3 linked regions of the Neorhizobium galegae genome follow. The protein of the gene in region 1 binds, or shares a complex with, the protein of each later gene. Links are inferred from orthologs where the notes say so. Each region holds a gene or a part of one and is shown on either strand. Other genes may lie near its edges.

Evidence for each region.
Region 2: secY (region 1) and secG share a complex: the UniProt entries of both Escherichia coli proteins name them as parts of the sec protein translocase complex. The link is inferred for Neorhizobium galegae from one-to-one orthologs.
Region 3: the proteins of secY (region 1) and secA are in contact, whole or in part, in a crystal structure (PDB 3DIN), measured with the Thermotoga maritima proteins. The link is inferred for Neorhizobium galegae from one-to-one orthologs. Residues at the interface, in WP_004081795.1 of Thermotoga maritima: Glu108, Gly109, Glu110, Glu111, Ala236, Glu237, Arg238, Arg239, Ile240, Thr241, Ile242, Gln243, Tyr244, Ala245, Arg246, Arg247, Val248, Thr249, Gly250, Arg251, Arg252, Val253, Tyr254, Gly256, Ala257, Ser258, Thr259, Tyr260, Leu261, Pro262; in WP_004082002.1 of Thermotoga maritima: Glu261, Ala262, Arg263, Lys300, Ala301, Arg302, Thr303, Ile304, Ile305, Leu323, Tyr324, Asp325, Pro326, Val329, Ser330, Tyr333, Ile336, Lys340, Phe345, Val349, Glu363, Phe364, Tyr374, Ser375, Gly376, Gly377, Glu393, Ile395, Thr482, Ser483.

The regions. Positions count from the first base shown.
Region 1 is NZ_CP090095.1:1,721,783-1,724,711, reverse strand. Bases 25-2,881 are described here. They hold secY (preprotein translocase subunit SecY), read right to left. Parts: upstream 2,195-2,881; coding sequence 854-2,194; downstream 25-853. Other genes in these bases: rplO (50S ribosomal protein L15), read right to left, coding at 2,433-2,881; LZK81_RS08655 (adenylate kinase), read right to left, coding at 207-857. In the rest of the region: more of rplO, read right to left, coding at 2,882-2,912; rpmD (50S ribosomal protein L30), read right to left, coding at 2,929-2,929. UniProt on the Escherichia coli protein: The central subunit of the protein translocation channel SecYEG. Consists of two halves formed by TMs 1-5 and 6-10.
Region 2 is NZ_CP090095.1:2,336,382-2,339,314, reverse strand. Bases 61-2,921 are described here. They hold secG (preprotein translocase subunit SecG), read right to left. Parts: upstream 1,792-2,921; coding sequence 1,330-1,791; downstream 61-1,329. Other genes in these bases: LZK81_RS11705 (alpha/beta hydrolase), read right to left, coding at 2,803-2,921; tpiA (triose-phosphate isomerase), read right to left, coding at 1,888-2,658; LZK81_RS11720 (CTP synthase), read right to left, coding at 61-1,203. Also shown: more of LZK81_RS11720, read right to left, coding at 1-60; more of LZK81_RS11705, read right to left, coding at 2,922-2,933. UniProt on the Escherichia coli protein: Subunit of the protein translocation channel SecYEG. Overexpression of some hybrid proteins has been thought to jam the protein secretion apparatus resulting in cell death; while this may be true it also results in FtsH-mediated degradation of SecY.
Region 3 is NZ_CP090095.1:4,038,383-4,041,723, forward strand. What follows is about bases 13-3,281. They hold secA (preprotein translocase subunit SecA), read left to right. Parts: upstream 13-369; coding sequence 370-3,081; downstream 3,082-3,281. Other genes in these bases: LZK81_RS19735 (peptidylprolyl isomerase), read right to left, coding at 13-115; LZK81_RS19745 (LysR family transcriptional regulator), read right to left, coding at 3,157-3,281. Outside these bases: more of LZK81_RS19735, read right to left, coding at 1-12; more of LZK81_RS19745, read right to left, coding at 3,282-3,341. UniProt on the Escherichia coli protein: Required for protein export, interacts with the SecYEG preprotein conducting channel.

The DNA.
Region 1 (2,929 bases):
CAAGTGGTACTTATTCCATGAAAGCAGCCTGATATGGCCGCCAGTTCAAACCCCATACGGAACAGGTCAAAACGACCGGTCTCGGATGTCCTTGCGGGAAATCCGCGCCGATCGCTAAAGCTGTCGCGAGTTGGCGCGGTGTTTAACGGAATCAGCGCTGAAATGCAACCGCTCCGCCCAAGATTCTTTAACAGATAGATGACGGCTCAAAGAGCCGCCAGGATATTTTCGATATCGGCCGTGACCTTGTCCATGTCGGCCATGCCGTCCACAGCCTTGAGCTTGCCCTTGGCGTGGTAATAACCGATCAGCGGCGAGGTTTCCTTGTAGTAGACCTCGAGGCGCTTGGTCATTGTCTCGGCATTGTCGTCGGGACGGCGCTTGAAATGCGTCGAACCGCACTTGTCGCAGACGCCTTCCTGAGACGGCTTCTTGTCCGTGTCGTGGTAGACCGTGCCGCACTGGGCGCAGGAATAGCGGCCGGAGACGCGGCGCACGAGTTCCTTGTCGTCGACACGCAGTTCGATGACGACCGAAAGATCGAGACCCTTGGCCTTCAGCATCGCCTCGGTCGCATCCGCCTGCACCAGGGTGCGCGGGAAACCATCGAGGATGAAGCCGTTGGCGCAATCGGGCTGGTCGATACGCTCGGAGACAATCGCGTTGACGATCTCGTCGGAGACAAGATTGCCGGCATCCATGACGGCCTTGGCGCGCTTGCCAACTTCCGTCTCGGCGGCGACGGCTGCACGCAGCATGTCGCCCGTGGAGAGCTGCGGGATACCGTGTTTCTCCACGATCCGCTGGGCCTGGGTCCCCTTCCCCGCGCCCGGCGGCCCTAAAAGAATCAGTCTCATCGTCCCCTCTTTCCTCCGCGCAGTTTCGACTTCTTGATCAGACCCTCATACTGCTGCGCAATGAGGTGCCCTTGGATCTGTGCTACCGTATCGAGGGTTACACTGACAACAATCAAAAGCGAAGTCCCACCAAGGGCTAATGGCACGCCGCTGCGGGCCACGAGGAATTCCGGCAGGATGCAGACGAAGACAAGGTAGATCGCGCCGACGACCGTGATGCGGGTCAGCACGTAATCGATGTATTCGGCCGTGCGTTCGCCCGGGCGGATGCCCGGAATGAAGCCGCCATGCTTCTTCAGATTGTCGGCGGTGTCCTTCGGATTGAAGACGATCGCCGTGTAGAAGAAGGCGAAGAAGGCAATCAGCAGGCCGTAGAGCAGCATGAACAGCGGCTGGCCGTGGCCGAGCGCCGAGATGATCATCGTCGCCCAGTCCGGCAGCCCGGCATTGCCGGCAAAGCCCGCAGCCGTCGCCGGCAGAAGCAGCAGCGACGAGGCGAAGATCGCCGGGATGACGCCCGAAGTGTTGAGCTTCAGCGGCAGGTGCGACGTATCGCCCTGGAACATGCGGTTGCCCACCTGGCGCTTCGGATACTGGATCAGAAGGCGGCGCTGGGCGCGCTCGACGAAAACGATGAGGGCGATGACGCCGATGGCCACCACGATGACGGTGAGAATCAGCGCAGTCGGAAGCGCACCGGTACGGCCAAGCTCCAACGTACCGGCCAGCGCGGTCGGAAGACCTGCGGCGATACCTGCGAAGATGATCAGCGAAATGCCGTTGCCGATGCCGCGCGAGGTGATCTGCTCACCGAGCCACATCAGGAACATGGTGCCGCCGAGCAGCGTCACGACCGTCGAAATCTTGAAGAACCAGCCCGGATCGAGCACCAGGCCCTGGCCGCTCTCGAGGCCGGCTGCAATGCCATAGGCCTGCAGCGTACCGAGCAGCACCGTGCCGTAACGGGTGTACTGGTTGATGATCTTGCGGCCGGCTTCGCCTTCCTTCTTGAGGTTTTCAAGCGAAGGGACGACCGAGGTCATCAGCTGCACGATGATCGATGCGGAAATATAGGGCATGATGCCGAGCGCGAAGATCGCCATGCGCTCCACTGCACCGCCCGAAAACATGTTGAAAAGTCCGAGGATGCCGCCGGCCTGGCCGCGGAAGGCCTGCGCATAGGCTTCGGGGTTCAAGCCCGGAAGCGGAATATGGGTGCCGAGGCGATACACCAAAAGTGCCGCGAGGGTAAACCAAAGCCGCTTCTTGAGATCCTCCGCTTTTGCGAAAGTCGCAAAATTCAGATTGGAGGCAAGTTGTTCCGCTGCAGAAGCCATGCAATTCTCCGCCTGACCAATTCTCCGGCGGCGGGGAAATGCCGGATCCGGAAAGCAGTCTAAAAATTCTGGTTCAAAAAACCGGGCGCGCGAGATTGCCGATGCAATCGGATGCCTCACCCTGTTTTCCGTATGATCCCGGTCAGGCGACCAACAGGATCGCTTCGGGATCGTGAGGCTCACATATGGAGATAAAATCGCCCGGTGTGAAGCACAAACCGGGCGATTTCAAAACGATTTATTCGGCCGCTGCTTCGGCTACGACGAGCAGCTTGATCGAAGCGCCGGCCTTCTCGATCTTCTCGACGGCAGCCTTGGAGGCGCCGGCAACTTCGATCGAAACCTTCGCCGTCAGCTCGCCGTCGGCGAGGAGACGAACGCCGTCCTTGGGACGACGGATGACGCCGGCAGCCTTGAGGGCGGCAGCATCGATCGTTGCCTTCGGGTCGAGCTTCTTGGCATCAATCGCGGTCTGGATACGGCCGAGCGAAACGACGGCGTAGTCAGTCTTGAAGATGTTGGTGAAGCCGCGCTTCGGCAGGCGACGATAGATCGGCATCTGGCCGCCTTCGAAGCCCTTGATGGCGACGCCGGAACGGGCCTTCTGACCCTTCACGCCGCGACCACCGGTCTTGCCCTTGCCCGAACCGATACCGCGACCTACGCGGATACGGTCCTTGGAAGAGCCTTCGTTGTCCTTGATCTCATTCAGTTTCATGGTCAATTCCTCCGTCT
Region 2 (2,933 bases), 610 kb from region 1 along the record:
CTCGATGCCGGCGAGATTGCGGGCCGCCTCGATGACGGCCATCTGCATGCCGAAGCAGATGCCGAAATACGGCACCTTGCGTTCGCGCGCGAAACGGGCCGCATTGATCTTGCCCTGCGAACCGCGCTCGCCGAAGCCGCCCGGTACCAGAATACCGTGAACCTTCTCAAGCCACGGCGCCGGATCCTCCTTTTCGAAGATCTCCGACTCGATCCACTCGAGGTTGACCTTGACGTGGTTGGCGATGCCGCCGTGATGCAGCGCCTCGATCAGCGACTTGTAGGCGTCCTTGAGGCCCGTGTACTTGCCGACGATCGCGATCGTCACTTCGCCTTCCGGGGTGCGGATGCGGTTGCAGACCTCCTCCCAGGCGTCGAGGCGCGGCTTGGGGGCCGGTTCGATGCCGAAGGCGGCGAGCACCTCGTTATCGAGGCCTTCCTTGTGGTAGGCCATCGGCACGTCGTAGATATTGGCGACGTCAAGCGCCTGGATCACGGCGGAGGCCCGCACGTTGCAGAACAGCGAAAGCTTGCGGCGTTCGGCCTCCGGAATTTCGCGGTCGGCGCGCACCAGCAGGATATCCGGTGCGATCCCCATCGCCTGCAGTTCCTTGACGGAATGCTGGGTCGGCTTGGTCTTGAGTTCGCCGGCCGCCGGAATGAACGGCATCAGCGTCAGGTGGACATAGATCGCAGTGCCGCGCGGCAGGTCGTTACCGAGCTGGCGGATCGCTTCCATGAACGGCATCGCCTCGATGTCGCCGACCGTACCGCCGATCTCGCAGATGACGAAATCGTAGTCGTCATTGCCTTCGGTGACGAAATCCTTGATCTCGTTGGTAACGTGCGGGATCACCTGGACGGTCGCGCCGAGATAGTCGCCGCGGCGTTCCTTGTCGATGATGTTCTTGTAGATGCGACCCGTGGTGATGTTGTCGGTCTTCGTCGCCGAACGCCCCGTAAAGCGCTCGTAATGACCGAGATCGAGGTCGGTTTCCGCCCCGTCGTCGGTGACGAATACCTCGCCGTGCTGCGTCGGGCTCATCGTGCCCGGGTCGACGTTGAGATAAGGATCGAGCTTCCTCAGCCGAACCCGGTAACCTCGTGCTTGTAACAAAGCTCCGAGTGCCGCGGCCGCAATTCCTTTTCCGAGGGAAGAAACCACGCCGCCAGTTATGAATACATATCGCGCCATGGGATTCACCGGATACCTTTTCATTGGTGATTCCGCCAGCCCAAATCGTCTGCTTTATAAAAACGGCTGTGGAATCTTCACAAAATAAAACCGGCAGGCTTTTGGCCTGCCGGAGCTTGAAACGTTGACCGAGCCTTATTGGCCGGTCGGAACACCCGTCGGTGCGGCCGGAGCCGAACCGGTCGCGGGCGCCGCAGGAGCCTGCGTTGCAGGCGCAGCGCCGGTTGCCGGGGCTGACGGAGCGGATGCGCCGGAGCCGGACGGAACGCCGTTGCCTGCCGGAGCGGGCGCAGGCGCCGGGCCGAGCTGGTCGAGAATGCCGCCGCCGGTGCCCTGCTGGCTCTGCGGGATGCGGTTCAGGATGTCGCTCGGGCGGGATTCGTACCGCGCCAGGATGCCGAGTGCCAGCGAGGTGATGAAGAACAGCGTCGCGAGGATGGCGGTCGTGCGGGTCAGCGCATTGGCGGTGCCGCGTGCCGACATGAAGCCGGAGCCGCCGCCGATGCCGAGCCCGCCGCCTTCGGAGCGCTGGATCAGCACTACGCCGACGAGCGCCAGCACGATCATGAGATGAATAACGATCAGAACGGTCTGCATGAATTAAAGATCCCTGCCCCTCGACGAGGCAATAGAAGAAGATTGGCGGCTCTTTACATGAGGCTCGCGTGCATTCCAAGCCCTTATCAAAAAGCTTTAGGCCGTCAGTCCCTCATAGACCCGATAGATGGCGAGAAAGTCCTCGGCTTTCAAGCTCGCGCCGCCGATCAGTGCGCCGTCGACATTCTCGACGCCCATCAACTCCCTGGCATTGCCCGGCTTGACCGAACCGCCATAGAGAATGCGCATCTGTCTGCCTTCGTCGCCGAACCGCTGAATAAGTTCTGCCCGCATGAAGGCATGGGCGATTTCGATATCCTTGACGGTCGGCGTCAGTCCGGTGCCGATCGCCCAGATCGGTTCATAGGCGACGACAGTGTTGGCGGCGTTTGCCGACAGGGGCAGCGAGCCGAAAATCTGGCGTTTCAGGATATCGAGGGTCTGGTATGCGTCGCGTTCGTCGCCGGTTTCGCCGATGCAGATGATCGCCGTCAGGTCGGCGGCATAGGCCGCCTCCGCCTTGGCGCGGACCAGATGATCGGTTTCGGCATGGTCGGCGCGGCGTTCGGAATGCCCGACGATCACATAGGTGCCGAAGCAGTCGGCGATCATCTCCGCGGAAATATCGCCGGTATGGGCGCCGCACATGTTCTGGTGGCAATCCTGGCCGCCGATTTCAAGCGGACTGTCGGTCGCCAGGGCGGTTGCGACATAGAGCAGCGTCGCCGGCGGGCAGATCAGCGTATCGACCTTTTCCGACAACGGTCCTATCACACCATCGGCAATCGTCTTGATTTCGGTCAGGAACTCGCGGGTGCCGTTCATCTTCCAGTTTCCGGCAACGAGCGGGCGCACATCAGGCGTCATAGGCAAATAATTCCTCTCCGTTCGGTTCCGACCAGCAAAACCGAGGCCTCCGTCTATTCGGGAAACTGGTTTTAGACATATCCTGCGTGAATTGGTATGCAAAAGACAGGTTTTGGTTCAGGACCTTGGTTAACGAGCGGTCTTTCAGTGGCCGGTCAGCAGAAAATTCAGGACCTTCCTCCAATCGACCATCCGGATCGGCGTGCCGTGGCTGCCGCTTGCAAACAGCGTGAACCGGGTCGGGTAGCGCGCGGCCTTCAGCTTGCGATAGACCG
Region 3 (3,341 bases), 2.3 Mb from region 1 along the record:
GAATTTCCAGGTCACCGACCTTGGCAACGACCGTATCCTCCGCCGCAAAGGCGGGAGCCTGGCAGAGGATCGCGGCGGCCAGCGCGGCCGTCATGAGAAATTTGTGGCGCAACATCGATAAAGACCTTTCGATAAGGATGCCGGTTTCAGAACGTCTGATTCCGGCCAGAAAACCTTCACAAACACCGGATTGTGGCCATTCTGTATCGGCCGCCACCGTTGACATCATTCGACCCCCCTCTTATCTGTCACGCAACTTGGCGTCCAGCAGAGTTTCCGGGCGTGACGGGTCATTTTATCGGCATCAGAAACCGATGGTTCGACCGGTCCCGCGCCCCCATGGGACAGATTTCAGAAAGGACCATTCGTATGGTCAGCCTTGGCGGCATCGCCCGCAAATTGTTCGGTTCGGCAAACGATCGCCGCGTGCGCAGCTACCAGCCGACCATCGACGCCATCAATGCAATCGAGGAGAAGACCAAGGCTCTCTCCGACGAACAGCTCGCAGCCCAGACGGTGGAGTTCAGGAAACTGCTCGCCGAGGGCAAGACGCTCGACGACATCCTGATCCCCGCCTTTGCGGTGGTGCGCGAGGCGTCCCGCCGCGTACTCGGCATGCGCCCGTTCGACGTGCAGCTGACCGGCGGCATGATCCTTCACGATGGCGCGATCGCCGAGATGAAGACCGGCGAAGGCAAGACGCTGGTGGCGACGCTGCCCGTCTACCTCAACGCGCTCGCCGGCAAGGGCGTCCATGTGGTCACCGTCAACGACTACCTGGCCCAGCGCGACGCCCACACGATGGGTAAACTCTACGGCTTCCTCGGGCTGACCACGGGCGTCATCGTCCATGGCCTCAGCGACGAAGAGCGCCACGCCAACTATGCCTGCGACATCACCTACGCCACCAACAACGAACTGGGCTTCGATTATCTGCGCGACAACATGAAGTACGAGCGCAGCCAGATGGTCCAGCGCGGACACAACTACGCGATCGTCGACGAAGTGGACTCGATCCTGGTCGACGAGGCGCGCACGCCGCTGATCATCTCCGGCCCGCTCGACGACCGTTCGGAACTCTACAACACGATCGACGCCTTCATCCCGGTCCTGACGCCGGAAGACTACGAGATCGACGAGAAGCAGCGCTCTGCAAACTTCTCCGAGGTCGGCACCGAAAAGCTCGAGAACCTGCTGCGTCAGGCCGGCCTGCTGAAGGGCGAATCCCTCTACGACGTCGAGAACGTCGCGATCGTCCACCACATCAACAACGCGCTGAAGGCCCACAAGCTCTTCACCCGCGACAAGGATTATATCGTCCGCAACGACGAGATCGTCATCATCGACGAATTCACGGGCCGCATGATGCCCGGCCGCCGTTATTCGGAAGGCCAGCACCAGGCGCTCGAAGCCAAGGAAAAGGTGCAGATCCAGCCGGAGAACCAGACGCTCTCCTCGATCACCTTCCAGAACTATTTCCGCATGTACGGAAAGCTCGCCGGCATGACCGGTACGGCCCAGACCGAAGCGGAAGAGTTCGGCAATATCTACAAGCTCGAAGTGATCGAAGTGCCGACCAACCTGCCGATCCAGCGTATCGACGAGGACGACGAGGTCTACCGGACCTTCGACGAGAAGTTCAAGGCGATCATCGAAGAGATCAAACAAGCCCATGAACGCGGCCAGCCGGTCCTGGTCGGCACGACCTCGATCGAAAAATCCGAACTGCTGGCGACCATGCTGCGCCAGTCGGGCTTCAACAATTTCCAGGTCCTGAACGCCCGTTACCACGAGCAGGAAGCCTATATCGTGTCGCAGGCCGGTGTGCCGGGCGCAGTGACGATCGCCACCAACATGGCCGGCCGCGGCACCGACATCCAGCTCGGCGGCAATATCGACATGCGCCTCGAACGCGAGCTCGAAGGCATGGAGCCGGGTCCGGAGCGCGATGCACTGGAAGCGGCAAGCCGCGAGGAAGTGAAGCAGCTCAAGGAAAAGGCGCTTGCCGCCGGCGGCCTCTACGTCATCGCCACCGAACGCCACGAAAGCCGCCGCATCGACAACCAGCTGCGCGGCCGTTCCGGTCGTCAGGGCGACCCGGGCCGTTCGAAGTTCTACCTGTCGCTCCAGGACGACCTGATGCGCATCTTCGGCTCCGACCGCATGGACAGCATGCTGCAGAAGCTCGGCCTCAAGGAAGGCGAAGCGATCGTCCATCCCTGGATCAACAAGGCGCTCGAACGCGCCCAGAAGAAGGTCGAAGCCCGCAACTTCGACATCCGCAAGAACCTTCTGAAATACGACGACGTCACCAACGACCAGCGCAAGGTGATCTTCGAGCAGCGCATCGAGATGATGGACTCGGAAGACGTATCCGAGACCGTCGAGGACATGCGCAACGAGGTGATCGAAGTTCTCGTCGCCAAGCACATTCCCGAACGCGCCTATGCCGAGCAATGGAATGCCGCAGGCCTTCGCGAAGACGCCGACCGGATGCTCAACCTCGACCTGCCGATCGAGGACTGGGTCAAGGAAGAAGGCATCGGCGAGACCGACATCCGGGAGCGCATCACCGAGGCTGCCGACAAGGCCGCGGCCGATCGCAAGGAACGCTTCGGCGCCGATATCATGACCTATGTGGAGCGCTCCGTGCTGCTCCAGACGCTCGACCACCTGTGGCGCGAGCATATCGTCAACCTCGACCACCTGCGCTCGGTCATCGGCTTCCGCGGTTATGCCCAGCGCGATCCGCTGCAGGAATACAAGGCGGAAGCCTTCGAGCTGTTCCAGGCCCTGCTTGCCAACCTGCGCGAGGCGGTCACCGCACAGCTGATGCGCGTCGAGCTGGTGCAGAACCCGGAACCGCCGCAGCCGCCGGCGATCTACGACGAACAGCATGTCGATCCGACGACCGGCCTCAACCAGGTCACCGGTTTCGATAGCGAGAACTTCATCGCTGCACCGGAAGACCGTCGTCCGGAAGATCCCTCCACCTGGGGCAAGATCGGCCGCAACGAGGCCTGCCCCTGCGGGTCCGGAAAGAAATACAAGCATTGCCACGGCGCCTTCGAGCAGGCCTGAGGCTTCCGCGAAACCTGATGATGCGAACGCCGCCCTTGGGCGGCGTTTTCGTGTCCGCCTTCCGGAAAGATCGCATCAGCCTTCGGCTGGAGACCCGGCGCAGATTTCCCGAACACATGTCCGCAGCCACCGGTGAGCCGGATCGGCATCCAGCCGCGGATGCCAGAGCAATGACACGGTAATCTCGGGCACCTGGACCGGCAGGGCGAAACTGAACATTCCGGCACGCAGGTTGCCGCTGTGCCGCTCGGGAATGCTGG